DNA from 3 places in the Achromobacter deleyi genome. Region 3 is predicted to be linked to each of the others. Evidence: predicted binding sites of a transcription regulator. Region 3 holds the regulator's gene; each other region holds the start of a gene.

Region 1 (9,994 bases), 120 kb from region 3:
CGATCCGCCGGACCCGTATGCGCCGCGCAAGTCGGAACACATCAAGCCGCTCGACCTGAGCCCGGCCGAGATCGACGCCCTGCTGGCGTTCCTGAAGACCTTGTAATTCGATCCGCCGACAACGCGGCGCGGGAAAAAAGAATGGCCGCGGCAGAGCCGCGGCCATGGAGCTTTCCCTGTGCGGACGGCCACGCCCTGGCGGGCAGCGGCCGTCAGGCGCGCATCACGAGTAGGGACGCTCGCGCAGGCGCGTGTGGTGGTCGACGACGGTGTCGATCACTTCGCGCAGGATGGTTTCGGCCAGGGCCGGCGGCACGCCGGCCTCTTCGGCCAGGCGGCGGATGCGCTGGACCTGCTGGTCTTCGCGCACCGGGTCCACCAGGTCCATGTCGTTGGCCTGCTTGAGTTCACCGATCATGTCCGTGCAGCGGAAGCGCACGCCGAGCAGCAAGATGATCTGCTGGTCGATCTCGTCGACTTCGGCGCGCAGCGATGCCAGTTCGGCTTTCGGGGAGTCTTGATTGGCCATGTCTTTCAACCTTGAACGATATCCAGCTTGGCGATGCCCAGCGCCAGCGTCTTGGCGCCGACATCGCGGAAATGGATTTCCGCCTGGGCGTCTTGTCCCGCGCCGCTCAGGCTGACGATGGTGCCGTCGCCGAAACGCGCGTGATGCACGCCCTGTCCCACACGATACTGCTTGTCGCCCACCGTGACGCCGGAGGCCGTGCCGCGCGGTTGACGCGGCGCAATGGTGTTGGTCGGCTTGCGGCCGAACGCGTCGCCGCGGTTGCCGTTCCAGCCGCCGCCGGCGCTCAGGGCGGGCGCCAGGCCGGCCTTGGGCGACAGCCACTTCAGGTGCTGCTCGGGGATCTCATCGAGGAAGCGCGAACGCATGGCGTAGCGCGTCTGGCCATGCAGCATGCGGCTTTGCGCCAGGCTGATGTACAGGCGCTGGCGCGCGCGGGTGATCGCCACGTACATGAGGCGGCGCTCTTCTTCCAGGCCGGATTGCTCCAGGATGCTGTTCTCGTGGGGGAACAGGCCTTCCTCGAGGCCGGTGATGAAAACGGCGTCGAACTCCAGGCCCTTGGCCGCGTGCACGGTCATGAGCTGCACGGCGTCCTGGCCCTGCTGCGCCTGGTTGTCGCCGGCCTCGAGCGCGGCATGCGACAGGAACGCCGCCAGCGGCGTCAGGCCGTCGGAAACCACCGGCGGCGCGTCGACCACGCCGGGCATCAGCGTGCTGGAGGTGCCCTGGTCGGGCACCACGCCGGCGGGCATGCCGTCGTAGTTTTCCTCGGACGCGAACACCGCCGCGGCGGTGATCAGTTCGTTCAGGTTTTCGAGGCGCTCGGCGCCTTCGCGCTCGGCCTTGTAGTGCGCGTTCAGGCCGCTGGCCTCGAGCATGTGCTCGACCACTTCGGGCAGCGGCAGGTCGCGCGTTTCCTCGGTCATGCGATGGATCAACTGGGCGAACTGGGCCAGGTTGGACCCGCCCTTGCCCGCCACCAGCGCCACGGCCGCGTACAGGCTGGAATCATGCGCGCGGGCCGCGTCGGCCAGCTGTTCCAGCGTGCGCGCGCCGATGCCGCGAGTCGGGAAGTTGACCACCCGCATCCACGAGGTGTCGTCGTGCGGATTGGACATCAGGCGCAGGTAGGCCAGCGCGTGCTTGATTTCCTGGCGCTCGAAGAAGCGCAGGCCGCCATAGACCTTGTACGGAATGCCGGCCGAGAAGATGGCGTGCTCGATCACGCGAGACTGCGCGTTGCTGCGATAGAGCACGGCGATCTCGCGGCGCAGGCTGCCTTCGTGGATCAGCGAGCGGATCTCGTCGACGATCCACTGCGCTTCCATGCCGTCCGAGGGCTGCTCGATGACGCGCACCGGTTCGCCTTCGCCCTGGTCGGTCCAGAGATTCTTGCCCAGGCGGCCGCTGTTGTGGCCGATGAGCGCGTTGGCGGAATCCAGGATGTGGCCGTACGAGCGGTAGTTCTGCTCCAGGCGGATCACGGTGCCGCGCGCGTAGTCGCGCTCGAAGTCGGACATGTTGCCGACATTGGCGCCGCGGAACGCGTAGATGGACTGGTCGTCGTCGCCCACGGCGAAGATCGCCGCGCCGCCGCCGGCCAGCAGCCGCAGCCACTTGTACTGCAGCGTGTTGGTGTCCTGGAACTCGTCGACCAGGATGTGGCGGAAGCGGCGCTGGTAGTGCTCGCGCACGGGCGCGTTGCGCGACAGCAGTTCGTAGGCGCGCAACAGCAGCTCGGCGAAGTCGACCACGCCTTCGCGTTGGCACTGGGCTTCGTAGAGCTGGTAGATCTCGATCAGGCGGCGGCGGTGCGCGTCATAGGCTTCGACGTCGGCGGGGCGCAGGCCCTCTTCCTTGGCGCCGTTGATGAAGCGCTGCACGTCGCGCGGCGGGTACTTCTCGTCGTCGACGCCATTGGCCTTCATCAGCCGCTTGATGGCGGCGAGCTGGTCGGTGACGTCGAGGATCTGGAAGGTCTGCGGCAGGCCGGCGTCGCGATGATGCGCGCGCAGCATGCGGTTGCACAGGCCGTGGAAGGTGCCGATCCAGAGGCCGCGCGTATCGATCGGCAGGATGGCCGACATGCGCGCCAGCATTTCGCGGGCGGCCTTGTTGGTGAACGTGACTGCCAGCAGCCCAAAAGGCGAAGCCTGGCCGGTTTGAATCAGCCAGGCCATGCGGGTGGTGAGCACCCGGGTCTTGCCGCTGCCCGCCCCGGCCAGGACCAGGGCGTGCTGCGGTTCTAACGTTACTGCGGCGCGTTGTTCAGGATTGAGCTTCTCGAGCATCATGCCGCGTAGCGGCGCAGACGTTGAGCGAATTGCTCGAGCCCGGCGATGCCGCTTTGCTGGGCGCGCTGGCACCAGGCCTGCAGGTCATGGAGGAGCTGTTCGCTGCTGGCGCTGGAGCTTTCCCAGATACGGCCGAGCTCGCGGCGCATCTGCACCAGGGTCGACAGCGACTGGTTCTGGGCAATGGCCTTGTCCACGGCTTCGAGCTGTTCCGGCTGGAGGATGTCCTCGTTGCGGTGGATGGCGCGGCGCACCTTGTGCAGCTTGTTCCAGCCGCAGTCGGCGTTGCCATCCTGGCGCGAGGCCTTCAGCTTGGCCAGCTCTTCGCGGGCGGCGCTCTTGATCACGTCCGCATAGCGGGCCATGACTTCGTAGCGGTGCGTGATCACGCCTTGCAGCGTGCGCAGGTCGATGCCGGTCTTGGAATCATCCAGCTTGAGCTTGGGCGCGACCTTCTTGATCTTGGCCAGGCCCAGGAACTTCAGGATGTTGATGTAGCACCAGCCGATGTCGAATTCGTACCACTTGGCCGAGAACTTGGCCGACGTGCCGTGGGCGTGATGGTTGTTGTGCAGCTCTTCGCCGCCGATCACGATGCCCCAGGGGAACACGTTGGTGCTGGTGTCCGGGCTGTTGTAGTTGCGGTAGCCCCAGTAGTGGCCGATACCGTTGACGACGCCGGCCGCCCAGAAGGGGATCCAGGCCATCTGCACCGCCCACACCGTGACGCCGATCGCGCCGAACAGGGCGATGTCGATGGCGAGCATGGTCAGCACGCCCCACAGGCTGTGCTTGCTGTAGACGTTGCGTTCGAGCCAGTCGTCAGGCGTGCCGTGGCCGAACTTGGCCATGGTTTCCTTGTTGTTGGATTCTTCGCGATAGAGCTCGGCGCCGCGGAACAACACTTTCCAGATGCCGAACAGGATGGGCGAATGGGGATCGCCTTCCTTTTCGCACTTGGCGTGGTGTTTGCGGTGGATCGCAACCCATTCCTTGGTGACCATGCCGGTCGTCATCCAGAGCCAGAAGCGGAAGAAGTGCATCACGGCCGGATGCAGATCCAGGCCCCGGTGCGCCTGGCTGCGGTGCAGGAAGACGGTAACGGACACGATCGTGATGTGCGTCACGACCAGGGTGAAAACGACGACCTGCCACCAAGTCGCTTGGGTCAGACCGCCGGCAATGAAGGAGAGGATGTAATCCATAAAGCTGTAATGAGCCTCGCTTGAAGAGTGCCTGAAGTTTAGCTTACCTTTGCCGCGTTATGACAATGGAGTTTCAAAATAGTTTTTGAGGGAAATCAAGGACTAAGCCCTACTTTTGACCATACGACGGCAGGCGCGCGACCGAGTCGGCGACCCGTGGCGGCGATGACGGCGCATCCCGGGCCGGGATGCGCCCACGCCGGGCACTCCGTTTTGGCTACCTTCGGCGATTAAAGTTCCTGTCAGGCTGGGGCGCTGTCTTGCGGGCGCCACGCGTCTGGCGCACACTTCGGTCCGCCATCACCGCCTCTTCCGCCCCACGATGTTCCGCGAAAAAATCCGTCCCCATTTTATTGCCCTCCTGGCCGCGACCGGCCTGGCCGCCGCGGCGCCCACGCATGCGCAGTCGCTGAAAACCGGGGACATTACCGTGCTGGCGTCCTATTACGAGATCCGCGGCTCGGACTGCCTGGCGCTGCGCGCGCCCCGCGTCACCATCACGCTGCAGCCGCGCCTGGGCACCGCCAGCATCGTCCAGACGCGCGGCCAGTCCAGCGACTCGGGACGTTGCGCATATAAGACAGTGCCGGTGGCGCAACTGGTCTACCAGGCCAACCAACCCGGATCGGATTCGCTGGCCTGGGAAGTGAAATACCAGAATAAGACCATCGGAACGCGCCGCTACAGCGCGACGCTGGGCATCGCGCCGGCTCCCTAAGCCGGCGCGGGGACAGCCCCGCTCAGGAAGCGGGCTTGTCCTGATCCGCCTCGCCGGACGCTTCGGCCGACGCTTCGGCGGTCACCGGCTCCAGGGTCTCCTGGGCGGCAGGCGCCTCGGCGGTATCGACACCCTCATCCAGCGGCGCTTCGGCATCGGCCTGCGCCTCGGCTTCGCATTCCGCCGCAGTGGCCGCCTTCTTGCGACGCTCGAACACGGCGGCGAAGAAGCCGTCGGTGCCATGCACGTCCGGGCGCAGCTGGACGTAGGGCCCTTCCAGCTTCAGGGTGTCGCAGCGGGCCGCCAGGATCTCGGCCGCGTCCACGCGTTCGAAATCGGGATGGCTGGCCAGGAAGCGGTCGGCCTGCACCTCGTTTTCCTCGGCCAGCAGGCTGCAGGTGGCGTACACCAGGCGGCCGCCGGGCGCCACGCAGCGCGCGGCGCTGTTGAGGATGCGTTCCTGCAGCTGGCCCAGTTCAGCCAGCGACTCGGGGTGCTGGCGCCACTTCAGGTCGGGGTTGCGGCGCAGCGTGCCGATACCGCTGCAAGGCGCGTCGACCAGCACGCGCTGGGCCTTGCCGGCCAGGCGCTTGACGCGGGCGTCGTTCTCGCTGTCGATCACCACCGGCACCACGTTCGACAATCCGCTGCGGGCAAAGCGCGGCTTGGCGCGCGCCAAGCGGGCGGCCGAGACGTCGAAGGCGTAGAGGCGGCCGGTCGAACGCATCAGCGCGCCCAGCAGCAGGGTCTTGCCGCCGGCGCCGGCGCAGAAGTCGATGATCATTTCGCCGCGGCGCGGGGCCACCAGCAGGGCCAGCAGCTGGCTGCCCTCGTCCTGCACCTCGATGCTGCCGTTCTCGAACTGCGGCCAGCGGTTGATCGCCGGGCGGCCTTCCATGCGGATGCCCCAGGGCGAGTACGGCATGGCCACGGGCTCGTAGCGGCCGGCGCTCTGCTGCAGTTCGGTCAGCATGGCGTCGCGCTCGACCTTGAGCGGGTTGACGCGCAGGTCCAGGCTGGCCTGGCGGTTGAGCGCCTCGATCAGGGTTTCAGGGCTTTCCATGGCGCTCAGGCGCTCGTCGAGCCAGTCGGGGATGCTGCCGCGCACGGCGCGGGGCAGCGTCGCCAGGTCGATCTGCAGCACGCGCTGGAGCCATTCGGCCTCGGCGGCGTCCAGGCCTTCCTGCAGCGCTTCCGCGCCCAGGGTGGCGGCCAGGCCGAGGATGGCCAGGCGGCGCGAAGCCGGGCCGACGCCGCTTTCGCCGAACTGGCGGTAGCGGCGCAGGTGGCGCAGCACGTCGTAGACGGCTTCGGCTACCTCGGAACGGTCGCGCGCGCCCAGGCCGGGGTGGCCGCGCAGCCAGTGCGACAGGGCGGCGTCGGCCGGGTAGGTCCATTGCAGGATCTCGCCCAGCACGCGCTGCACCTGGTCGATGCGGCTGGCGGCGTACGACAGGCGCGGACGGTTGAATTGCGGCTTTTGCGGGGCCGCGTCGCGCTGGCCATGGCCTTCGCGGCGCTCGGAACCGTGGGAACCGCGTTCGCCATCACGGCCTTCGCCGCGCGGGGAGCCATAGGACGGGCGTGAATCAGGACGGCCCTGGCCTTCGCGGCGGTCCGAATTGAAGGAACCGCGCTCGCCGCCACGGCCTTCGCCGCGCGGGGCACCGTAGGACGGGCGCGAATCCGGGCGACCCTGGCCTTCACGGCGATCCGAATTGTAGGAACCGCGTTCGCCGCCACGGCCTTCGCCGCGCTGGGAACCGTAGGACGGACGCGAATCCGGACGGCCCTGGCCTTCGCGGCGGTCCGAATTGAAGGAACCGCGCTCGCCGCCACGGCCTTCGCCGCGCGGGGCGCCGTAGGACGGGCGCGAATCCGGGCGACCCTGGCCTTCGCGGCGGTCCGAATTGAAGGAACCGCGTTCACCGCCACGGCCTTCGCCACGCGGGGAACCGTAGGACGGGCGCGAATCCGGGCGGCCCTGGCCTTCGCGGCGGTCCGAATTGAAGGAACCGCGCTCGCCGCCACGGCCTTCGCCACGCGGGGAACCGTAGGACGGACGCGAATCCGGGCGGCCCTGGCCTTCGCGGCGGTCCGAATTGAAGGAACCGCGTTCGCCGCCACGGTCTTCGCCGCGGCCGCCCTCGTAGGAAGGACGCGGCGTCGGGCGGCCCGAGCCTTCGCGACGGTCGCCGAAGGAAGCGCGTTCGCCGCGCCCCTCGCCGCGCGGCGCGTCATAGGACGGGCGCGGGGTCGGACGGCTGTCGCGGCGCTCGTCCGGACGGCCTTCACGGCCTTCACGCTCACCGGCGGCGCGCTCGCCGCGGGGCGCGCGTTCCTGCACGCTGCGGGCCTCGCCCTTGGGACGCGAGAAGAAGGACCGGCCGTCGCGGCCTTCGGCTGCCGGACGGGAACGCGGAGATTGGGGTTTGCTCATGGTGTATTCCAGTGGGGCGGCCAGACGCCGCCCGATAAAAGCGATTCAGGGGCCGTCGGGCGGCCCGCGGTGCGCAACGGCGGCGCTCAAGCCGCCGCGGACCAGGTGAACAGGCGGTCAGGATCGCCCTGCACGTCCACCCGGTGGTCATTCGTCAGGGTAACCCGGCCTTCGGCCAGCCAGCGCACGGCGGTCGGAAAAGCCTGGTGTTCGACTTCCAGCACGCGCTCGGCCAGCATTTCGGGCGTGTCGCCGGCCAGGACCGGCACGCAGCCCTGGGCGATGATGGGACCGTGGTCCAGCACCGGCGTCACGAAATGCACGGTGCAACCATGCACCCGCACGCCGGTGGCCAGCGCCTGGGCGTGCGTGTGCAGGCCGGGGAACGCCGGCAGCAGCGACGGGTGGATGTTGACCAGGCGGCCGCTGTAGCGGTTGACGAAGCCGGGGGTCAGCACCCGCATGAAGCCGGCCAGGATGACGTAATCCGGCGCGTGCAGGTCGATTTCAGCGGCCAGCGCGGCGTCGAAGGCTTCGCGGCTGGCATAGTCCTTGTGGTACAGCGCCGCGGTGGCGATGCCCTGGGCGGCGGCCCATTCCAGGCCGGCGGCGTCCGGGCGGCTGGCGATCACGGCGGCGATGCTGGCCGGCCAGCCCTGTTGGCGACAGGCCTCGACCAGGGCCTGCATGTTGCTGCCGCGTCCCGAGATCAGGATGACGATGCGGCGCGTTGTAGTAGAGGTTTCCGGCAAGATGAGCGATCCAAATTGGGGATGACGAACAATCCCGTAATCCAAAATTGTAAACTCTCGCTCGTGAAACCACCGCTGCGCATCTACCGATCCCTTCCGCCGCCCGCCCAGCGCGCTCCCAGCGCGCTGACCATCGGCAATTTCGACGGCGTCCACCGAGGACACCAGGCCATGCTGGCGCGGGTCTGCCAGGTCGCGCGCGACCGTGGCCTGACGCCGGCCGTGATGACCTTCGAACCGCACCCGCGCGAGTACTTCGCCACGCTGAACCAGCGTCCCGAGCTGGCGCCGACCCGCATTTCCGGGCTGCGCGACAAGCTGGCGGCGCTGGCGCGCTACGGCGTTTCGCAGGTGGTGGTCGAGCGATTCAACGCCCGCCTGGCCGAAATGTCGGCCAACGCCTTCATCGAGAACCTGCTGGTCCACGGCCTGGACACCAAATGGCTGCTGGTGGGCGAGGATTTCCGCTTCGGCCACAAGCGCAGCGGCGACATCGACCTGCTGCGCGAGGCCGGCCTGCGCCATGGCTTCGAGGTGCAGACCCTGGCCGACGTCACCGACCGCCACGGCCACCGCATTTCGAGCTCGGAGGTGCGCACCGCCCTGGCGGTGGGCGACCTGGACCGGGCCCGCCACCTGCTGGGGCACCCCTTCCATATCAGCGGCCACGTGATCCACGGCCAGAAGCTGGGCCGCACCCTGGGCTTTCCGACCATGAACCTGCGGGTGGCCGAGCGTTGCGCGGCCCGCTCCGGCATTTACGTGGTGCAGGTCTACGGCCTGGCCGAACGCGCCCTGCCGGCGGTGGCCAGCCTGGGCGTGCGCCCGACGGTCGAGGACCGCGGACGCGTGCTGCTGGAAGCACACCTGCTCGACGAGACCGTCAACGCATACGGTAAACTCGTGCGTATCGAATTCCTGCAAAAGCTGCGGGACGAAGAAAAATTTCCTGACCTCCCTTCCCTGACTGCCGCCATCGCCGAAGACGCGCGAAACGCGCGCGCCTATTTTGCCGTTCATGGACTATAAAAAGACCCTCAACCTGCCCGATACCCCCTTCCCCATGCGGGGCGACCTCGCCAAGCGCGAGCCCGCCTGGATTGCGCAGTGGGAGGAAAACCACGTCTACCAGGCGATCCGCGCCGCCAGCCGCAGCCGTCCGCGCTTCGTGCTGCACGACGGTCCACCCTACGCCAACGGTGACATCCACATCGGCCACGCGGTCAACAAGATCCTGAAGGACATCATCGTCAAGAGCCGCAACATGGCCGGCTATGACGCGCACTACGTGCCGGGCTGGGATTGCCACGGCATGCCGATCGAGATCCAGATCGAGAAGAAGTACGGCAAGCACCTGCCCGTGGCCGAAGTGCAGTCCAAGGCACGCGCCTACGCGCTCGAGCAGATCGACCGCCAGCGCAAGGACTTCAAGCGCCTGGGCGTGCTGGGCGAGTGGGATCGTCCCTACATGACGATGAACTTCAGCAATGAAGCCGACGAGATCCGCGTGCTGGGCCGTATCCTGGACAAGGGCTACGTGTTCCGCGGCCTCAAGCCCGTGAACTGGTGTTTCGACTGTGGCTCGGCGCTGGCCGAGGCCGAGGTCGAGTACGCCGACCGCGTCGACCCGGCGGTGGACGTGGCCTTCCCGTTCGCCGAGCACGACAAGCTGGCCAAGGCCTTCGGCCTGGACAAGGTCGACGACGGCGCCATCGTCATCTGGACCACCACGCCCTGGACCATCCCGTCCAACCAGGCGCTGAACCTGCACCCCGAAATCGAATACGCGCTGGTGCGCGTGTCGCCCGCGCCCAAGTTCGGCCCGCTGCTGCTGATCGCGCGCGACCGCGTCGAGGCCTGCCTGAAGGCCTGGAACCTGGAAGGCGAAGTCATCGCCACCGCGCCGGGCGCGGCGCTGTCGGGCATCGAGTTCCGCCATCCGCTGGCGCAGTTCGAAGCCGCCTACGACCGCAAGGCCCCCGTCTACCTGGGCGACTACGTCACGGCCGACTCGGGCACCGGCGTGGTGCACTCGGCCCCCGCCTACGGTATC
Region 2 (9,994 bases), 880 kb from region 3:
AGCGGGCGGGGGAAAGCGGAGGGAATGACGGGTCAGGACGGGCGGCCCCGCCAGGCAGATGAAAAAAAAGGGGCGGAGCAAGCCGGCTCCGCCCCTTGTCGATGACGTTTCAGGCCACCAGCTTGACCAGCGCCGGCACGGTCAGCACGGCGGTGTAGTAGCCCATGAACTGCACGCCGGTGTTGAAGCCGAACAGGCGCGACAGCAGGCCACCGAACAGGCCCATGGTCAGGATCACCAGCAGGCCCAGGAACTGGCCTTCCCACACGCTGATCACGATGATCAGGCCGACGAAGGTGGCGATGATGGCCTCGTGGCTGACCTTGCGCGACACGAACAGCGCGGCGCGGCGCGCGAAGTTCATGGCGAACGGGTACGACACGATGGCCGCCAGCAGCACCGCCAGCATGCCGTAGCCCAGGAATTCCCAGTGGTTCAGCAGGTTGTGCAGGTTGTGGGTCTGGCCGCTGGCCGCGTCCACCGTGAAGCGCGGCGGCGCGTTGAACAGCGGCGCGGCCGGGCCGGCGGCGACCGGGCTGAGCGGCAGGCCGAAGGCGATCAGCGGGATCAGGGCCTCGGCGATGTAGGTGGCCTCGGTGACGCCGTTGCGCGCGCTCAGCACCGTGGTCAGGCGGTGATAGGCATGCTTGACGCGCGAGCCCACCAGTTCGCCCAGCACCACCGTCATCGCCACCGGGCTGAACACGAAGGTGGCGCTGGAGATGGTGGCGGTGGCCAGCGTCCAGCGGGTCTGGATGCGGTCCATCACCTTGAGCGGGTTGGGGAAATAGCCCGACCAGCCCTTGACGTCCGGCGCCAGCGAGAACGTGCGCACCTTGTCGCGCATCATTTTCGCGCGGCCCTGCGGCGCGATCACGGTGAACAGGTCGGCGATCAGCGGGCCGATGGCGATGCCCAGGAAGTAGCTGATGCTGAGCTTGACGCCATATTTGGCGGTCAGGCTCTGCAGCGCCACGATCACCACCACGAACGGCACCAGCAGCGCCACCGCGGCCCAGCGGCCGGCCGAGAAGTAGGCGATCAACACCGCCGCGGCCAGGAAGATCCACGGCGCCGACTTGGTGATGGCGGCGCCGAACGGCGCCAGCAGCACGGCGAACAGCACCGCCAGCGGCACCGCCACGAAGGCGGCGACGATGGCGCCCGACACCATCTTGCGCAGCGCGATGTGCGGCACGCCCAGCTTGCGCAGCATGTTGGCGTCCTGCAGCAGCGGCGTGGCGAGCGTGTCGCCGGGAATGCCCAGCAGCGCCGTCGGCACCGCGTGGGTCATGTGCTTGGCGACCGCGCCGGCCAGGAAGAAGGTGAAGACGCCGGCGGGCGGCACGCCCAGCAGCACCACCAGCAGCGTCAGCGGCGCCAGGGTGGTGGTCTCGTCGGTGCCGGACACCAGGCCGATGGCGGCGAACACCACCGCGCCCAGGAGGCCCATGCCGGCGGCCACCATGATCTGTTCGAGCAACACGGGATCGCTCATGCCGGCACCTCTTCGCGCACGGTTTGCGGGCGGCCCTGCGGCGCCGGCGCGGCGGCGGGCGCGGCGAACAGCTCGTACAGGTCCAGTTCCTTCAATTCCTTGACCACCGCGGGCGGCAGGTCCGCCAGCGTGCCCAGGCCGCCGGGTTGCGCGGCCAGTTCGGCCAGCACCTCGGCGCGCCAGGCCGGATCGTGCGAGGCGCTGTGCTCGACCACCTCGCGCTTGGGCGGGAACAGGCGGGCGCAGATCACGCCCGCCAGCACGCAGCCGGCCAGTCCGGCCAGCATGGCGTAGGCATGCGCCAATTCGGGCGAGGCGACCTTGTCGCGCAGCCAGCCGCTGGCGGCGTAGAAGCCGGCCACGCTGACGGCGATGCCGATGGCGATCGCCCACGCCAGGTGGCGCAGGTCGACGGTGTCGTTCCATACTTCGGCCAGGCGTCCGGCGGACGCCTTGCTGTCTCTTTCCATGTCTGTCTCCTTGAGGGACGGGCGGCGCGGGAGGTTCCCGGCGCCGCCTCTGTTCTTGTGCGGCCGGCGTGCGTGCGCCGGCCGTGCCGTGCCGTCAGGCCGGTTTCCGCAGTTCCTCCAGCAGCGCCAGCGCGCGGTCGGCGCGCACGTCCTTTTCCTCGGCCATGCGTTTGGCCAATTGGTCGATCTCGGCGCCCACCGCGCCCACCGTCAGCGCGATGTTGCGCGCGTGCAGCGCCATGTGGCCGCGCTGGATGCCCTCGGTGGCCAGGGCGCGCAGCGCGCCCAGGTTCTGCGCCAGGCCCACGGCCACGGCGATCTCGCCCAGTTCCTGGGCCGAGCGCACCGCCATGATCTTGAGCGCCAGCCGCGCCAGCGGATGGGTCTTGGTGGCGCCGCCGACCAGGCCCACCGGCATCGGCATTTCCAGCGTGCCGACCAGGGCGCCGCTGGCGTCCTTTTCCCAATGGGTCAGCGAGGTGTAGCGGCCGTCGCGGCAGGCGTACGCATGGGCGCCTGCCTCGACCGCGCGCCAGTCGTTGCCGGTGGCGACGATGACCGGGTCGATGCCGTTCATGATGCCCTTGTTGTGGGTGGCGGCGCGGTACGGATCGGTGGCGGCGAACACGTAGGCATCCAGCACGCCCTCGATGATCTCGGCGCCGCTGCGGTCCTTGGTGTCGAGGGTCTGCGGCGTCAGGCGCACGCGGGCCCGCGACAGGCGCAGGTCGGCCAGGTTCGACAGGATGCGCAGCCGCACCGTGCCGCCGGTGATTTCCTCGACCAGCGGCGCCACCGCCTCGGCCATGGTGTTGACGGTGTTGGCGCCCATGGCGTCGCGCACGTCGACGATCAGGTGCAGCACCAGCATCGGGCCGCGCGGCGTGTCGGCGAACACGTGCGCCTCGATGTCCTGGCAGCCGCCGCCCAGGCCGATCAGCACCTGGTCGCGGCTGTTGGCCAGCTTGACGATGCGCTCGCGTTCGCGCAGCAGGGCGACGCGCGCGCCGTGCGGATCGGTCAGGCCCAGCACCTGCACCTGGGCGCGCATCAGCGGCCGGGTGCTGGAGGTCTCGAAGCCGCCGTTCTCGCGCGCCAGCTTGGCCATGAACGAGGCCGCCGCCACCACCGACGGTTCTTCCACCGCCATCGGCACCAGCACGTCGCGGCCGTTGACCTGGAAGTTGCCGGCCACGCCCAGCGGCAGCTCGAAGGCGCCGATGACGTTCTCGATCATGCCGTCGGCGCGCTCCAGGCCGAGCGCGCCCGGTTCGGCCAGTTGCTGGCGTTCCTCGGGCGTCAGGCCGGTGGCGTCGGCGATGGCGGCGAGGCGTTGGGCGGGGGTGAGGGCGCGGAAATTGGGCAGGCGTGAATCGGCCACCATGGCATCTGTCTCCATCGGAAAATCTAAGAATTGGGTGGCCAGATTCTAGGTAAACTGTACCGGCATTCAGAGGTACAGTTTGGACGAACAGTACCATCGCACTGCACCAATTTCCGACCTTTCCCCTGCTGGAAACCACCCCGTGGACGCCGACAACTCCCTGGGCCGCGCCCCGCGCGCCGCGCCCATTGCCGAAAGCCTGGCGCGCCTGATCGGCCGCCAGATCGCCGAGGGCGTCTACCGCCCGGGCGACAAATTGCCGTCGCTGCGCGAACTGGCGCAATTGCACCGCTATGCCAAGAACACCGTGGTGGTGGCGTTTGAGATGCTGGTGGCGCGCGGCCTGGTGGAACCGCGCCGCGGCTCGGGCTTCTACGTGCTCGATACCGGTCCGGCGCAGCGCGCCGCCGACGAGGAACCGGGCCAGTTGAGCCGCGCCATGGACATCGTCTGGCTGATGCGCGAGCAGCTCAAGACCCAGCCCGACGCCATCGCCGCCGGCGACGGTTTCCCGCCGGTGGAGTGGCTGGCCGACATGCGCATGGACCGCTATCACCAGAAGGTGGTGCGCACCGGGCTGGGCACGCTGTTCCGCTATGGCAGCCGCTTCGGCTACGCGCCGCTGCGCGAAAGCCTGGTGCGCAAGCTGGGCGACGTCGGCATCAGCGCGGCGCCGTCGCAATTGGTGCTGACGCATGGCGCCAACGAGGCCATGGACCTGGTGATCCGCTACTTCCTGCCGCCGGGCGCGGCGGCGCTGGTGGACGATCCGGGCTATTACCCGCTGTTCGGCAAGCTCAAGCTGGCCGGCGTGCGCATGCTGGGCGTGCCGCGCCTGTCGGACGGCCCGGACCTGGCGGCGCTGGAGGCGTTGTTGCAGCGCGAGAAACCGCGCCTCTTTTTCACCCAGTCGCTGGCGCACAATCCCACCGGTTCGGACATTTCGCCGGCCAAGGCCTACAAGCTGCTGCAGTTGTCCGAGCGCTACAACCTGATCGTGGTGGAGAACGACCCGCTGGCCGACTTCAAACCGACCTCGGCGGTGCGGCTGTCGGCGCTGGACCAGCTGGAACGCACGGTCTACATCGGCAGTTTCTCGAAATCGTTCTCGGCGGCGCTGCGGGTCGGCTTCATCGCCTGCGGCGCGGGGCTGGCCAGCGACCTGGCGGACCTGAAGGCGCTGGTGCACGTCAGCAGTTCGGAATACTGCGAACGCATGGTCGACGTGATGCTGCGTGACGGCCACTATGAGCGCCACCTGGTGCGCTTGCGCCAACGGCTGGAGGCGGCCACCGGCGACGCGCTGCGGGCGCTGGATTCGCTGGGCGCCGCGGTCTACACGCGGCCCACCAGTTCGCTCTATCTGTGGGCGGCGTTTCCCGGCATCGACAATTCGCTGGCGCTGGCCGAGGACCTGATGCCGGAGAAGGTCATCATGGCGCCGGGCCGCGTGTTCAGCGTCGACCCGACGGCGGCCTCGCCCTGGTCGCGCTGCAATGTGGGCGCGGTGGCCTCGCCGCGCTTTCATGCCGCGCTGGCGGCGCGCCTGGGCCGCGCTGGCGCTCAGCGGTAGGCGAACTCCTCGAACCAGCCGCGCAGCATGGCCTGCGCCTGCGGGCCCAGCAGCCGCGCGGGCGGGGTGCTGGGGCAGCTGCGCGCGCCTTGCACCGCGAAGCGCTTGACGCCGCGCCGCGCCAGTTCGCGCGCCAGGCCCAGCAGCCGGGTCTCGTCGAGCCAGTCGGGGTGCCAGGTGATGCGGCATTCGAAGTCCACGCCCGCCGTCAGCAACTGCGTCAGGCAGGCCTGCGCCGGGCGGTGCGAATCGCGGCGGCCAGTGATGTCGTCATAGCCTTGCGCGTCGGCCTTGATGTCCAGGCCGACCCAGTCCAGGTAGCGCAGCACGTCGGCCAGGCGCAGCGGATAGATGCCGGCCGTGTGCAGGCCGATGCGGTATCCCATGCGCCGCGCCTCGCGGATCATCGACGGCAGGCGCGGTTCGCTCAGCGGCTCGCCGCCCGAGAACACCACCCCGTCCAGCAGGCCCTGGCGGTTTTCCAGGAAGGCGCGCACGTCGCGCCAGTCGTAGCGCGCGTTGCGCGTCTGCAATTCGGGGTTGTGGCAGTAGTGGCAACGCCACGGGCAGCCGGCAATGAAGATGACGGCGGCCAGCGTGCCGGGCCAGTCCACGGTGGAGAAGGGCGTCAGCCCCCCCACCGCCGGGGAATGGCGCGGCAGCGGCTGGGCCGCCGGCCGCGGCGGCGCGGCATGGACCATGCGTGGCGGCTGGCGGGCGGGAGCGGCCTTGCGGCCGCCCGCCGCTTCAGGCACGTTGTTCGACGAAGAAGCGGCGTTCATTGAATTCGCCTTGTTTGCCGGTATTGAAGGAAGACACGGGGCGGTGGTAGCCCATGACGCGGGTCCAGACTTCGCAGCGCACGCGCTGGCTGTCGTCCAGGCGCAGCGCCTGCGGGGCGGCGGCTTCGGGGGAGATCACGGTTTGCATAATGGCTCCTGGGGGAAAGGCCGGGCGGGGATCGCCCGGGAAAAAAAAGCGGTGGGCGGCGATATCAGGCCGGCGCGCAGCAAGACGCCTGTTTGGCCAGCAATTCGGCGTCGCACTTCGGGCAGAACTCGTGGTGCCCGGCCAGATAGCCGTGGTTCGGGCAGATCGAGAACGTCGGCGTGACGGTGATGTAAGGCAGCCGGAAATTCGACAGCGCGCGCCGCACCAGCTCTTTGCAGGCGCTGGCCGAGGACACGGCCTCGTTCATGTACAGGTGCAGCACGGTGCCGCCGGTGTACTTGCCCTGCAGCGCTTCCTGCAGGGCAAGCGCCTCGAACGGATCGTCGGTGTGGCCCACCGGCAGCTGGCTGGAGTTGGTGTAGTAGGGCTGGGCCTCGGTGCCGGCCTGCAGGATGCCGGGGTAGCGCTTGCGGTCCTCGCGGGCGAAGCGGTAGGTGGTGCCCTCGGCGGGCGTGGCCTCCAGGTTGTACAGGTGCCCGGTCTCTTCCTGGAACTCGGTCATGCGCGCCCGCACCCGGTCCAGCAGCCGCACCGCCAGCGCGTGGCCGGCCGGCGTGGTGACGTCCTCGGCGTCGTCGCTGAAGTTGCGGATCATCTCGTTGATGCCGTTCACGCCCAGCGTGCTGAAGTGGTTGCGCAGAGTGCCGAGGTAGCGCCGGGTGTACGGGTACAGGCCCTGGTCGATGTAGCGCTGCACCACCTTGCGCTTGGTTTCCAGCACGTCGCGGCCCATGCCCAGCAGCAGGTCCAGGCGCGCCATCAGCGCGGCCTCGTCGCCGCGGCAGGTGTGGCCCAGCCGCGCGCAGTTGACCGTCACCACGCCCACCGAGCCGGTCTGCTCGGCCGAACCGAACAGGCCGTTGCCGCGCTTGAGCAGCTCGCGCAGGTCCAGTTGCAGGCGGCAGCACATGGAGCGCACCATGTGCGGCTCCAGGTCGGAATTCAGGAAGTTCTGGAAATACGGCAGGCCGTAGCGCGCGGTCATTTCGAACAGGCGCTCGGTGTTGGGGTGGTCCCAGTCGAAGTCGGGCGTGATGTTGTAGGTGGGGATCGGGAAGGTGAACACGCGCCCCTTGGCGTCGCCGGCCATCATCACCTCGATGTAGGCGCGGTTGATCATGTCCATTTCGGTCTGCAGGTCGCCATAGGCGAACGGCATTTCCTCGCCGCCGACGTAGGGGATCTGCTCCTTCAGGTCGGCCGGGCAGGTCCAGTCGAAGGTCAGGTTGGTGAACGGCGTCTGCGTGCCCCAGCGGCTCGGCACGTTGAGGTTGTAGATCAGTTCCTGCATGCATTGCTTGACCTCGGTGTAGGTCATCGCGTCGCGGCGGATGAAGGGCGCCATGTAGGTGTCGAACGAACTGAACGCCTGGGCGCCGGCCCATTCGTTCTGCAGCGTGCCCAGGAAGTTGACGATCTGGCCGATGGCCGCCGACATGTGGCGCGGCGGTGTGGCCTCGATCTTGCCGGGGATGCCGTTGAAGCCCTCGGTCAGCAGCTGGCGCAGCGACCAGCCGGCGCAATAGCCGCTGAGCATGTCCAGGTCGTGGATGTGGATGTCGCCGTCGCGGTGGGCCTGGCCGGCCTCGGGCGTGAAGACGTTGGACAGCCAGTAGTTGGCGGTGACCTTGCCGGCCACGTTCAGGATCAGGCCGCCCAGGCTGTAGCCCTGGTTGGCGTTGGCGTTGACGCGCCAGTCGCGCTGTTCGAGGTATTCCTCCATGGCGCTTTCCACGTCCACCAGGGTGTGGCGCAGCGCGCGCAGGCGGGCGTGCTGTTCGCGGTAGACGATGTAGGCGCGGGCGGTGCGCCAGTAGCCGGCCTTGACCAGCGTTTCCTCGACCTGGTTCTGGATGGTCTCCACGCCGGGGCAGACGTTGCCCTCGGCGGCCAGCGCCGCGATCACCGCGCTGGCCAGTCCCTGCGCGACGTCGGCGTCCAGTTCTCTGGTGCTGCGGCCGGCGGCGGCGAGCGCCGCCGCGATCTTGTCGCGGTCGAATGCGACGACCCGGCCGTCGCGCTTGAGGATGTGTTGGAGTTGCATCGCTGACACCATATGTTGTGGGGTAGGAAAACTCTACCACCACCTATGGTGTTGAAGACCCGGCTGCCGAGGCGTTTGTCAGCCTGGCTTGACGCTGGTCAAACGGCGCCGGCCGGGCCGGCGCGGGCGCAATACGGCCCTAGAATCCGAAGCCGACCCCGGCGATCGAGATCACCACCGCGAGGGCGGCGGTGCGCATCGCCGGGCGCGGCGACCACGACAGCATGCCGACCCACAGCAGGGCGCCGGCCGACAGCCAACCCAGCCAGGCCACCACGCCGACGGTGTTGCCCCACAGGCCGACGCAGGGCAGCAGCGCCAGCAGCAACAGCAGGATGCCGGCGGCGCGCAGCACGCGGGTATGGCTGGCGGAGGGATCGCGGCCCCACACCTGGTCGTAGTGGCGCGGCATCGCCAGGCTCAGGCAGGCCATGCCCGAATAGGTCAGCAGCAGCGCCATGGCGATGCCGTATGCGTCGTTCAGATTCATGCCGTGGCTTCCTGGGGCGGTCGGGCGTTGCGCGGCGGCGGGGCCGACAGCGGTTTCCGGTGCAATCGTAGCGCAGCCCAGCCGGCCGCCAGGCCGGTGGCCACGGCCGTGAGCTCGACGCCGGCGCTTTCCCAGTCGCCGCGCGCGATCTGCGCCAGCGGATGGTCGCCCAGCGTCAGCAGCGACAGCAGCGGCAGCAGCAGGCACAACGCCGACAGCAGGCCCAATTGCCAGATCCACGCGCGCCGCGGCGCGCACAGCCAGGCGTGGGCCAGCGTCAGCGCCCAGACGATGAAGAAGGCGCGCAGTTCCCAGCCGGCGCGCTGCGGCAGCGACACCGGCAGCAGGCGGTTGGCCCACAAGTAGGCCACGCAGGCGATCGCCAGGCCGGCCAGCGCGGCCACGTTCAGGCCTTCGATCAGGCGATACACGCGCGCCGTGGCGGCGCCGAATTCGTGGCCCATCTTGTTGCGGCGCTTGACCATGAACAGCACCGCGCCGGTGCCCATCATGGCGGTGCCCGCCAGGCCGCACAGGAAATACAGCCATTGCATCGCCAGTCCGCCGAACTTCACCATGTGCAGGTCCGACATCACCTGGCGCGTCAGCGGCGCGGCGCCGCCGTGCACGCCGCCGGGCATGCGCATGCGCAGCAGCTCGCCGGTGGCGGCCGAGAATTCCGCCATGCCGGTGGTGCTGCTGATGTGGGCGCGCATGTCCGCGTCCTCGTTCCAGCCATAGACCGCGATGCGCATGGCGCCGTCTTCGGGGTTGTTGATGACGATGGCGCGGGCGCTCTGGCCGATCATCTGCTCGGCGCGCGCCACGATCGGTTCCAGCGGCGGCACCGCCAGCGGCGTGCCGGCGCGGGCCGGACGGTCTTCGCCCATCAGTTCCGCCAGGTATTGGCGCGAGGCCTCGGCGCCGGAACCGTAGGCGGCGGTGACCGGCGCGGGCATCAGCGTCACGCTGGAAATCACGATGCCGGTGTAGGCGATCATGAACTGGAAGGGCAGGGTCAGCACCGCCGTGGCATTGTGCGCGTCGAGCCACGAACGCTGGCCCTTGCGGGCGCGGAAAGTGAAGAAGTCCTTGAAGATGCGCTTGTGCGTCACCACGCCCGAGACCATCGCCACCAGCATGGCCATGGCCGCGAAGGCCACGATCCAGACCCCCAGCGGCTGGGCGTGCAGGTTGTAGTGGAAGTCGACGAAGTGGCTGCCGCCAAGCGTGGCGCGCGCCGCCGCGTGGTCCGTCTCGTGCAGTTCCTGGCCGGTCTCGGGGTCGAGCTCGGCGTCGGCGTATTCGCCGTTCTGGTCGAACCAATAGGCCACCAGGCCGTTGTCGTGATGGCGGTTGACCGGCCAGATCTCCCACATGCCGGCGCCCGGATGCTGGCGCGTCATGTATTGCACCGCCAGGTCGAGGCGGCGGCCGCGGTCCACCTGGGCCGGCTCGCGCGCCGCGGCAGCGGCTTCGGCGGCGTGGTGCTCCGGCGTCATCCAATGGGTGATGGCCTCGGAAAACACGGCCAGCGTGCCGGTCAGGAAGACGGCGAACAGCAGCCAGGAAAACCACAGGCCG
Region 3 (9,994 bases):
CACGCCGCGCCATGACCGACAAGCCCGATTCCCATCTGTTCGAAGAACGCGTCTCCAGCGAGCCCGCCTACGACGGCCGCTTCCTCAAGGTCCGCAACGACACGGTCCGCCTGCCCAACGGCCACACCTCGACGCGCGAGTACGTGGTGCATCCGGGCGCCGTGGTGGTGATCCCGCTGCTCGACGACGGCCGCGTGCTGCTCGAGCGCCAGTACCGCTATCCGATCGGCCGCGTCATGACCGAATTTCCCGCCGGCAAGCTCGATCCGGGCGAAGACCCGCTGGCCTGCGGCAAGCGCGAACTGCTCGAGGAAACCGGCTATACCGCCACCCAGTGGGCCCGTGCCGGCGCGTTGCACCTGGCCATCGCCTATTCCACCGAGATCATCCACATCTACTTCGCGCGCGGTTTGCGCGCCGGTCCGCAGCAGCTGGACCAGGATGAATTCCTGGACGTATTCAGCGCCCATCCGGAGGAACTGTTCGCGGCCTGCGCCAAGGGCGAAGTCACCGACGCCAAGACCCTGACCTGCACGCTGTGGCTGCAGAACGTGCTGTCCGGCGCCTGGCAGCTGGACTGGCAGGACCATCCCGCTTGAGCGGGCGCCGGCCTTCCAGGGCCTGCCCTGAAGGCCGGCCCGCGCCGGCGTCCCCACAAGACGAACGATTCCGCCGACCATGCCCGCCTTTCCCGTCCTGGTGCAACCGTCCGGCCTGCGCTTCGAGGCGGATGCCGATTCGACCGTGCTGGCGGCCGCGCAGGCCGCCGGCATCAAGCTGCCCAGTTCCTGCCGCAACGGCACCTGTCGCGCCTGCATGTGCCTGCTGCTGGAAGGCGAGATCGCCTACCGCATCGAATGGCCGGGCCTGTCGCGCGATGAAAAGGAAGAGGGCTGGATCCTGCCCTGCGTGGCCCAGGCCCGTTCGCCGCTGGAAGTCCAGTCGCTGCAGGCCGCGCCCCTCGAGCCCGCGGCGCCGGCGCCGCCCCGGCCGCTGACCGGCGCGCGCCGCTAGGCCAGGTCGCCGGTTTGCCGGCCGTCCCACGCGCCACGCGTCGGATCCTTGGTTGATACGAATCAGCATATAACCGCTATTTTCCAGCTAAATAATTGCCGTACGGCGGCGCATACTGCTTCCATGGCGTCAGGCATCCAGCCTCGCCGTTTTTTTCAGGAGCAGGACATGCTGGATTGGGTGAACTACCAAAAGGAACTGATGGGCCGCATCGGCGAGCTGGGCGCGCTGACGCCCGACACGCTCAAGGGCTACCAGGCGCTGTCGGCCGCCGGCGCCAAGACCGCGCACCTGGATGCCAAGACGCGCGAGCTGATCGCGTTGGCGGTGGCGGTGACGACCCGCTGCGACGGCTGCATCACCGTGCATTCGGCGCAGGCGCTCAAGCACGGCGCCAGCCGCGAGGAAATCGGCGAGGCGCTGGGCGTGGCGGTGGCCTTGAACGCTGGCGCGGCGATGGTGTACTCGGCCCGCGTGCTGGACGCGGTCAACGCGCATCAGCCGGGCTGACGCAAGGGCGCGCGCCGGCCATGCGCCGCGCAGGCGGCGTCAATCGTGCCGGTGCATGGCCGACTGATGCTTGGTGTCGCGCATGGTCGCGTACACCAGCAGCGAAATGAAGATCACGCCCGCCAGGTAGTAGTAGAACCACTCTTCGTGGCCTTGCTGCTTGAACCACAGCGCGATGGCCGGCGCCGTGCCGCCGAAGATCGACACGGTGATGGCGTACGGCACCGCCACGCCGGTGGCGCGGATGTTGGTGGGGAACAGCTCGGCCTTCACCACCGCGTTGATCGAGGTGTAGCCGGCGGTGAAGATCCAGGCCGCGCAGATCAGCAGGAAGGCGATGAATGGCGAGCGCGTGTGCGACAGCGTCATCAGCAGCGGCACGGTGAGTAGCGCGCCGGCGATGCCGAAGAACACCAGCAGCGGCTTGCGCCCGATCTTGTCGGACAGCGCGCCGTACAGCGGCTGCAGGATCAGCGCGAAGATCAGCGACGCGGCGATCACGTAGGTGGTGACGATGTCGGAGAACCCGGCGGTCTGCCGCACGAAGGTCTGCATGTAGGTGGTGAAGGTGTAGAACGCCGCCGTGCCGCCGGCCGTCAGGCCGACCACGATCGCGACCTCGCGCGGATAGCGCAGCAGGCCGCGCAGCGAGCTGGTCTTGGGCTTGCTCTGGCTGGCCTGCTTGTAGGAATCGGTCTCGGGCATGTCGCGCCGCATGAGGGCGGTGATGACGGCCAGCATGGCGCCGATCACGAACGGAATGCGCCAGCCCCATTCCACCAACTGCTCGTGCGTCAGGAACACGTTCTGCAGCAACAGCAGCACCAGGATGGCGCACAGCTGGCCGCCGATCAGCGTGACGTACTGGAAGCTGGAATAGAAGCCGCGGTGGTCCGGGTCGGCGATCTCGGTGAGGTAGGTGGCGCTGGCGCCGTATTCGCCGCCCAGGCTCAGGCCCTCGATGACCCGGGCCAGCGCCAGCAGCGCCGGCGCCGCCAGCCCGATGGATGCGTAGGTGGGCGTGACCGCGATGATCAGCGAGCCGACGCACATCATGCCGACCGAGACCATCAGGGACAATCGTCGCCCGTGGCGGTCGGCCAGGTGGCCGAACAGCCAGCCGCCCAGCGGCCGCACGATGAAGCCGGCGGCGAACAGCGTGGCGGCGTTCAGCTGCTGCACGACCGGGTCGTGCGAGGGGAAGAAGGCGGGGGCGAAGTACAGGGCGAAGGCGGTATAGGCGTAGAAGTCATACCATTCGACCAGGTTGCCCATGGAGCCGACGAAGATCGCCTTGATGCGGCGTTTGGCGTCGGGCATGTCGAGATACGCTTGGCTCATATCTGTCTTCCACGGAGACGGTACCCGCCTATCTTGCGCCTGCCGGCGCGAAAATGCACCCCTGCGCGTGTCCGGGATATTTGTTCAGCTTGATGTCAATAACCGCCGCGCTACTTGCGCGGCGGCTCGATCACCGTGCAGGCGGCCGCGCCGGCGGGCGCCAGGGCGTTCTCGCCCAGCAGCGCGCGCGCGCCGCAGACCGAACCGAACATGCCCTTGTTCTCGTGGCCGACGCCGGTCACTTCGAAGCCGGCGCGGTGCAGCGTCACCGGCCGGTTGCCGCGCGCGGCGACGATGCGTTCGTATTGCAGGTAGGCGGTGCCGCGCGCCAGCCGGGTGGCGCCCTGGGCCTCGGCGCCGCAGGTCTTGTCCAGCAGGCGGTGTTCGGGATTGTTGTCGGCGCCGCCCAGCAGGTAAGTGACGTCGCGCGCCGCGTAGCGGATGAACAGGCGCGTGTCGTCGGTTTCCTGCGCGAACGGGGGCAGCTTGTCGGTGCCGTACTTGTACTGGTTGTAGGTGGGGCAGATGCCGCGCTCGTAGGGCGCGTAGCCCTTGCCGTCGGGACGCGGGCGTTCCTTGGTCAGGTACAGGTAGGACGAGGGATTGGCCACCACGTAGCGCACGGCGATGCCGTCGCGGCGCAGCGGGCCATCGATCTGGTTCAGCACGGCATAGCGTTGCACCAGCTGGGCGCCGCCGGAGTGGCCGGCCAGCACGATGCTGGCCAGGGTCGGCAGGCGCTTGCGGTCGTCCAGGCTGCGCAGCAGGTCGTCGATCACCTGGAACGAGCTGACCGGCGCCGGCCGGCCATTGGCCTGCACGCTGTCCTCGCCGTCTTCCCAGCTGGACTTGCGCCAGGCCGCCATGCCGGCGTAGCCCGAGTCGATCACGCCGACGAAGCGCGGCGCCAGGATCAGGGTGTCGTTGGCGCGGGCCGGGTTGGCCGCCAGCACCGTGGCGACGGTTTCGTAATAGGCGTCGGCGTTGCGCTTGACCCCATGGAACACGATCACGATTTGCTTGATATCGCGCAGGTCGCCGCGCGCCAGGTTCCGGTTAGCATAGACCGGTACCTTGTAGCGGTGGCCGGGCTTGCCCAGTTCGAGCGTCTGCCAGCGCGGAATCACCACCCGCTTGGGGGCGGGCGCGGGTTCATCGTAATCGTAGGGATCGGGCAGCGGCGTCTGCGCGCGCGCCGCCAGGGGCAGAAGGGCCGCCAGGGCCAGCGCCGCCGCGCTCCAGGCCCGGCGCGAATGCGGCGGACGCGGCGCCGGGTGGGGCTGCGCGGCGCCGGCTACGGCTGTGCGGCGCATGGCGCGGGCGGGCGTCAGCAGCCCTCGTGGCCCAGCAGTTGCTTGAGCGCGGGTTGGTCCAGGATGCGGACTTCGCGCTGGTTGATGCGGATCAGGCCGTCGCGCGCGAAGCGCGAGAACAGCCGGCTGACCGTTTCCAGCGTCAGGCCGAGATAGTTGCCGATTTCCTCGCGGCTCATGCGCAGCACGAATTCGGTCGACGAGTAGCCGAGCGACGCATAGCGTTGCGACAGGTTGAGCAGGAACGCGGCCAGGCGCTGTTCGGAACGCATCGAGCCCAGCGACGCCAGCATCTGGTGCGAGCGCGTGATCTCGCGGCTCATCAGGCGGCGGAACTGCTGCTGCAGCGAGGGCAGGTGGGTGGCCACGCGGTCGACTTCGTTCAGGCGGATCACGCAGACTTCGGAGTCTTCCAGGGCGACGGCGGCCGAGACATGCTTGCCCTCGAGCATGCCGTCCATGCCGACGATCTCGCCGGGCAGGTGGAAGCCGGTGATCTGGATCTGGCCGGTGGCGTCTTCGAGCTGCGTTTTCAGGCTGCCGAAGCGCACGCCGTAGACGGCGTCCAGGGGGTGATCCAGCGAATACAGCGTCTTGCCCTTTTCGAGGCGCACGCGCTCTTTCACCAGTTCGTCCAGCTTTTCTACTTCGGCGGCTGCCATCCCGACCGGGACACACACGTGGCCCAACATACACGTGGAACAGTGGGCGGCATCAGGGGCAACGGGAACCCGTTTTTGCATACGATGACCTTTATAGTGCCCGCACCCGGCGGGTAGCCTGGAGGGGCTTAAAGCGTGAAGACAGGTCTCCATTGTAGTCCGTTGTTACTACGGGTGTCTTACGGAGCGTTTTGCAGCGCATTCCTACGGCGGCATCCGGGCCGGACGGGCCTGGCGGTAGGCGACCCAGTCGTCGCCGTCGATGTCCGCCGCCGTCCCGCGCCAGGCCGGGTCGATGGGGTAATACTCGCAGGCCACCGGGGCGGCGCCGGGCGCCAGCGGCCGGGCCAGCACCGGCCGGCGCACGAAGCAGCCGGGCCGCCCGGGCGCGTATTCCTCGATCTCATCCATCAGGGCGACCAGGGCCGGGTCGACCTCGTAGATGTCGCCCAGCACCCGCCGGCCGTCGGCCACCGGGAGCAATCCGGGCCAGTCGCCGAAATCCACCAGCATGCTGGGCACGGTGGCCGCGCCCACATGGCGGGCCGGCGGCAGGCCGCGGCGGGTGGCGGCCTGCGCCAGGTCGTTGATTTCGCCCGCGCGTAGCGTGCCGTAGACAAAAACGTATATGCTCATAGTTCAGATTGTTGCTGCACGCGGATGTGTCCAAGGACATAAAGCCATGAGGCCGGCGAGGTATTGAAATACTCGCATCCGGCCGCATATTCAGGTCATCGAGCCCGCCGGCGCGTATCGGTCAGGCTCACCAACAAGCCACAACGACCATTATGCGATTCGACAAACTGACTACCAAGTTCCAGCAAGCCCTGGCCGACGCTCAGAGTCTGGCCGCCCGCAACGATCATCCCTACATCGAGCCCGTCCACGTGCTGTCGGCGTTGCTGTCCGACGCCGATAGCGGCGCCGGCAGCCTGCTGGCGCGCGCCGGCGTGGCCGTCAACCGGCTGCAGCCGGCCCTGGACGCCGCGCTCAAGGCGCTGCCCCAGGTGCAGGGCGACGACAACGTCCAGGTCGGCCGCGACCTGCAGGGCGTGCTGACCCGCACCGACAAGGAAGCCGCGCGTCGCGGCGACACCTACATCGCCAGCGAGCTGTTCCTGCTGGCCCTGGCCGACGACAAGGGCGAGGCCGGCCGCATCCTGCGCGAAGCGGGCCTGCAGAAAAAGGCCCTCGAGGCCGCCATCGACGCCGTGCGCGGCGGTGAAAACGTATCCGGCGCCGAAGGCGAATCCAACCGCGAGGCCTTGTCCAAGTACACCATGGACCTGACCGAGCGCGCCCGCCAGGGCAAGCTCGATCCGGTGATCGGCCGCGACGACGAAATCCGCCGCACCATCCAGATCCTGCAACGCCGCACCAAGAACAACCCGGTCTTGATCGGCGAACCCGGCGTGGGCAAGACCGCCATCGTCGAAGGCCTGGCGCAGCGCATCGTCAACGACGAAGTGCCCGAGACCCTGCGCGGCAAGCGCGTGCTGTCGCTCGACTTGGCCGCGCTGCTGGCCGGCGCCAAGTTCCGCGGCGAATTCGAAGAGCGCCTGAAGGCCGTGCTCAAGGAACTGTCGCAGGACGACGGCAGCAACATCGTCTTCATCGACGAGCTGCACACCATGGTCGGCGCCGGCAAGGCCGAAGGCGCGATGGACGCAGGCAACATGCTCAAGCCGGCGCTGGCGCGCGGCGAGCTGCATTGCATCGGCGCCACCACGCTGGACGAATACCGCAAGTACATCGAAAAGGACGCCGCGCTCGAACGCCGCTTCCAGAAGGTGCTGGTCGACGAACCGGATGTCGAGTCCACCATCGCCATCCTGCGCGGCCTGCAGGAACGCTATGAAATCCACCACGGCGTCGAGATCACCGACCCGGCCATCGTGGCCGCGGCCGAACTCTCGCACCGCTACATCACCGACCGCTTCCTGCCCGACAAGGCCATCGACCTGATCGACGAGGCCGGCGCCCGCATCCGCATGGAAATCGATTCCAAGCCGGAAGTGATGGACAAGCTCGACCGCCGCATCATCCAGCTCAAGATCGAGCGCGAGGCCGTCAAGAAGGAAACCGACGACGCCTCCAAGCGCCGCCTGGGCGTGATCGAGGACGAGCTCGAGAAGCTGCAACGCGAGTACAACGACTTCGAGGAAATCTGGAAGGCCGAGAAGGCCGCGGTGCAGGGCACCCAGGCCATCAAGGAAGAAATCGACAGCGTGCGCGCCGAGATGGCCGAGCTGCAGCGTAAGGGCCAGTTCGACAAGCTGGCCGAGCTGCAGTACGGCAAGCTGCCCGACCTGGAAGCGCGCCTGAAGGCCGCCGAAGTGGGCGCGGCGCAGGCGGCCGAGGAGGCCGAGGGCGGCGAGGGCCGGCCGCGTCTGTTGCGCACCCGTGTCGGCGCCGAGGAAATCGCCGAGGTCGTGTCGCGCGCCACCGGCATCCCGGTGTCCAAGATGATGCAGGGCGAACGCGAAAAGCTCTTGCACATGGAGGAATACCTGCACAAGCGCGTGGTCGGCCAGGACGAGGCCGTGCGCCTGGTGGCCGATGCCATCCGCCGTTCGCGCGCGGGCCTGGCGGATCCGTCGCGTCCGTATGGCTCGTTCCTGTTCCTGGGCCCCACCGGCGTGGGCAAGACCGAGCTGACGCGCGCGCTGGCCGAGTTCCTGTTCGACTCGGAAGAGCACATGATCCGCATCGACATGAGCGAATTCATGGAGAAGCACTCGGTGGCGCGGCTGATCGGCGCGCCGCCCGGATACGTGGGCTACGAAGAGGGCGGCTACCTGACCGAGGCCGTGCGCCGCAAGCCGTACAGCGTGGTGCTGCTCGATGAAGTCGAGAAGGCCCACCCGGACGTCTTCAACGTGCTGCTGCAGGTGCTGGACGACGGCCGCCTGACCGACGGCCAGGGCCGCACCGTGGACTTCCGCAACACCGTCATCGTGATGACGTCCAACCTGGGGTCGCAGCACATCCAGACGCTGGCCGGCCAGCCGTACGACGTGGTCAAGGAAGTGGTCTGGGGCGAGCTCAAGCAGACGCTGCGGCCCGAGTTCCTGAACCGCATCGACGAAGTGGTGGTGTTCCACGGCCTGGAAGCGCAGCACATCGAGTCCATCGCCCGCATTCAGCTGCGCCGCCTGGCCGAGCGCCTGGAAAAGCAGGAGATGCGCCTGGAAGTGACCGAGCCCGCGCTGGCGGAACTGGCCCGCGATGGCTTCGATCCGGTGTTCGGGGCGCGTCCGCTCAAGCGCGCCATCCAGCAGCAGATCGAGAACCCGGTCGCGCGCTTGATCCTGGAAGGCCAGTTCGGTCCGCGCGACGTGGTGCCGGTGGACTGGCGCGACGGCAAGTTCGTGTTCACGCGCACGTTGCAGTAAATCCGCGGTCCGGTCCGCTCAGGACCGGTGCGCGCCCCGCCCCGGGGACGGTATTCAGGATAGGGACACGCGTCCCTTCCCCGATGCCGTTCCCGGGGTTTTCTTTTGCCCGCCAGACCGGCGCCGGGAAGACGGCGCCGGACCGTGGCGTCACGAGGGCGCGTAGTCCTGCCGCTGCTGGCCCAGCTGCCGGCCCAGGCCTTGAAGCGTGCGCAACAGCAGCGCCAAGCCGCGCCGCGTGTCCTCGTCGCGTGACAGCTGAAACAGCCCGGCCAGGCCCGGCGGATGCGCCTCTCGCATGCCCTGGGCCTGGGCCATGCGCCAGGCGTTGGACGCGGTCCAGGCGGCGCCGCTGACCTGTTCCGATAGCGTGCCCAGTTTTTCCACCATCGGCGCATCGAGCAGGTCGACCAGATCGGAGGCCAGCGCCAGCAGGTCGACAATGTTGTCCAGCCGTCCGCTGTCGGCCAGCGGCTGGAGCTTGTCCGCCAGCTGCGCCAGCGCATCGCCGCCGTTTGCCGCGGGCGGCGCGTCGAACACGGTGGCGCATTGCCCGGTGGTGGGCGGGTTGGTGTCTTGCGGCGCGTTCATAGCATTCCCCTGGCGACGGACCAATACAGGCCCCGGTTGAAGCCATGCCGCAGCAGGCCGCCCAGCTTGGTCGGCGGCGTCGGCCGCACGTCGTGGGTGTAGTCGTACCAAAGCGGCATGCCGGCGTTCAAGCCCATCTGCGCCACCGCCTGCACCCGGCCGTCGTAAGCGCTGCACGGATGCCCCAGGCGGATCTCGCCGGCGATATTGTTGGCGATGACGGGGGCCTGGTTGTGGCATGAGCCGCCGGCCTTGCTGACCGGCAGATCCACGGTGTCGCCGATCACGTAGACATTGCGCAGGCCATAGACCTGCAGGGTCTCGTGATCGGTGGGCAGCCAGCCTTCGTCATTGGGCGCCTGCGAGACTCCCGATTCCAGCACCGCGTCGACCGCGCGGATCGGCGGCGTGGCCATGAGGATGTCGAACGGCTGTTCGACGCCTTCCTCCGAATAGGCGATGCGCCGGTCGGGATCCACCTTGGCCAGCGTGAAGCCACGCTGGAAGCGGATGCCGCGCTGTTCGAAGATGGCCGGTAGCACCTCGCAGGTGGGCTTTTGCAGGAACAGGCAGTTGCGCAGCAGTTGCGAGGTGGTGGGGTAGGTGTAGACGATCTCGACGCGGTCGCGCACGCCGCGACGGCGCAGGTAGTCATCCAGCATCAGCGTGGTCTCGATCGGCGCGATGCCGCATTGGTGCGGCACGTTCGGCGTCTTGGGAAAGGTGACGCTGACGAACACGCGGCCGCGCTCGATCGTGGCCAGGCGGCCGGCCAGTTGCCGCGCCGGCTCGTACTGGTAGAAATGGTCGCCGGCCTCGCGCAGCCCTTCGATGCGCTCGGGCGCGGGTACGCAGCCGGTGGCGATGACGAGATAGTCGTAGCCGTGGCGCTTGCCGCTGCGCGTGTGCAGTTGCTGGGCGTCGAAATCGAAGCGCGTCACCTTGTCGACGCGGAACTCGATCTCGGGCCGCAGCAGGGAACGTTCGGGGCGCTTGAGTTCTTCCTGGAAGAACAGGTTGAACGCCACATACATGAAGGCCGGCTTGTAGTAGTGATCCGGCGAATCGGACAGCAGCATGATGCTGACGCTGCCCGCCGACACCTCGGGATAGAGCTTGTGCACCAGTTGGTTGGCCAACATGGTGCCGCCGACCCCGCCTCCCACGA

The links. Region 3 encodes FNR, which switches genes on or off when oxygen is low (the NO sensors DNR and NnrR bind a similar motif). Its sites were predicted from a motif close to TTGATNNNNATCAA; they were not measured.
Region 1: the regulator FNR is predicted to act here: its motif matches at 4,117-4,130, upstream of I6I07_RS19155 (fatty acid desaturase).
Region 2: the regulator FNR is predicted to act here: its motif matches at 8,009-8,022, upstream of I6I07_RS22560 (ribonucleoside triphosphate reductase).

Annotation. Positions count from the first base shown of each region.
Region 1 covers NZ_CP065997.1:4,211,019-4,221,012, reverse strand. Annotated here, with positions in the region: gene I6I07_RS19170 (cytochrome-c peroxidase) at 1-106, shown strand, start outside; gene I6I07_RS19165 (chorismate mutase) at 224-529, opposite strand; gene I6I07_RS19160 (UvrD-helicase domain-containing protein) at 535-2,826, opposite strand; gene I6I07_RS19155 (fatty acid desaturase) at 2,823-4,031, opposite strand; gene I6I07_RS19150 (hypothetical protein) at 4,354-4,749, shown strand; gene I6I07_RS19145 (RsmB/NOP family class I SAM-dependent RNA methyltransferase) at 4,772-6,166, opposite strand; gene purN (phosphoribosylglycinamide formyltransferase) at 7,276-7,941, opposite strand; gene I6I07_RS19135 (bifunctional riboflavin kinase/FAD synthetase) at 8,005-8,970, shown strand; gene ileS (isoleucine--tRNA ligase) at 8,960-9,994, shown strand, end outside.
Region 2 covers NZ_CP065997.1:4,965,354-4,975,347, forward strand. Annotated here, with positions in the region: gene I6I07_RS22530 (tripartite tricarboxylate transporter permease) at 110-1,498, opposite strand; gene I6I07_RS22535 (hypothetical protein) at 1,495-1,968, opposite strand; gene I6I07_RS22540 (hydroxymethylglutaryl-CoA reductase, degradative) at 2,063-3,352, opposite strand; gene I6I07_RS22545 (PLP-dependent aminotransferase family protein) at 3,495-4,925, shown strand; gene I6I07_RS22550 (anaerobic ribonucleoside-triphosphate reductase activating protein) at 4,916-5,707, opposite strand; gene nrdD (anaerobic ribonucleoside-triphosphate reductase) at 5,673-5,855, opposite strand; gene I6I07_RS22560 (ribonucleoside triphosphate reductase) at 5,920-7,920, opposite strand; gene I6I07_RS22565 (DUF3325 domain-containing protein) at 8,060-8,410, opposite strand; gene I6I07_RS22570 (PepSY-associated TM helix domain-containing protein) at 8,407-9,994, opposite strand, start outside.
Region 3 covers NZ_CP065997.1:4,089,903-4,099,896, forward strand. Annotated here, with positions in the region: gene I6I07_RS18595 (NUDIX domain-containing protein) at 12-599, shown strand; gene I6I07_RS18600 (2Fe-2S iron-sulfur cluster-binding protein) at 679-1,014, shown strand; gene I6I07_RS18605 (carboxymuconolactone decarboxylase family protein) at 1,183-1,524, shown strand; gene I6I07_RS18610 (MFS transporter) at 1,564-2,865, opposite strand; gene I6I07_RS18615 (hypothetical protein) at 2,976-4,178, opposite strand; gene fnr (fumarate/nitrate reduction transcriptional regulator Fnr) at 4,193-4,921, opposite strand; gene I6I07_RS18625 (gamma-glutamylcyclotransferase family protein) at 5,045-5,476, opposite strand; gene clpB (ATP-dependent chaperone ClpB) at 5,629-8,235, shown strand; gene I6I07_RS18635 (DUF1641 domain-containing protein) at 8,386-8,826, opposite strand; gene I6I07_RS18640 (NAD(P)/FAD-dependent oxidoreductase) at 8,823-9,994, opposite strand, start outside.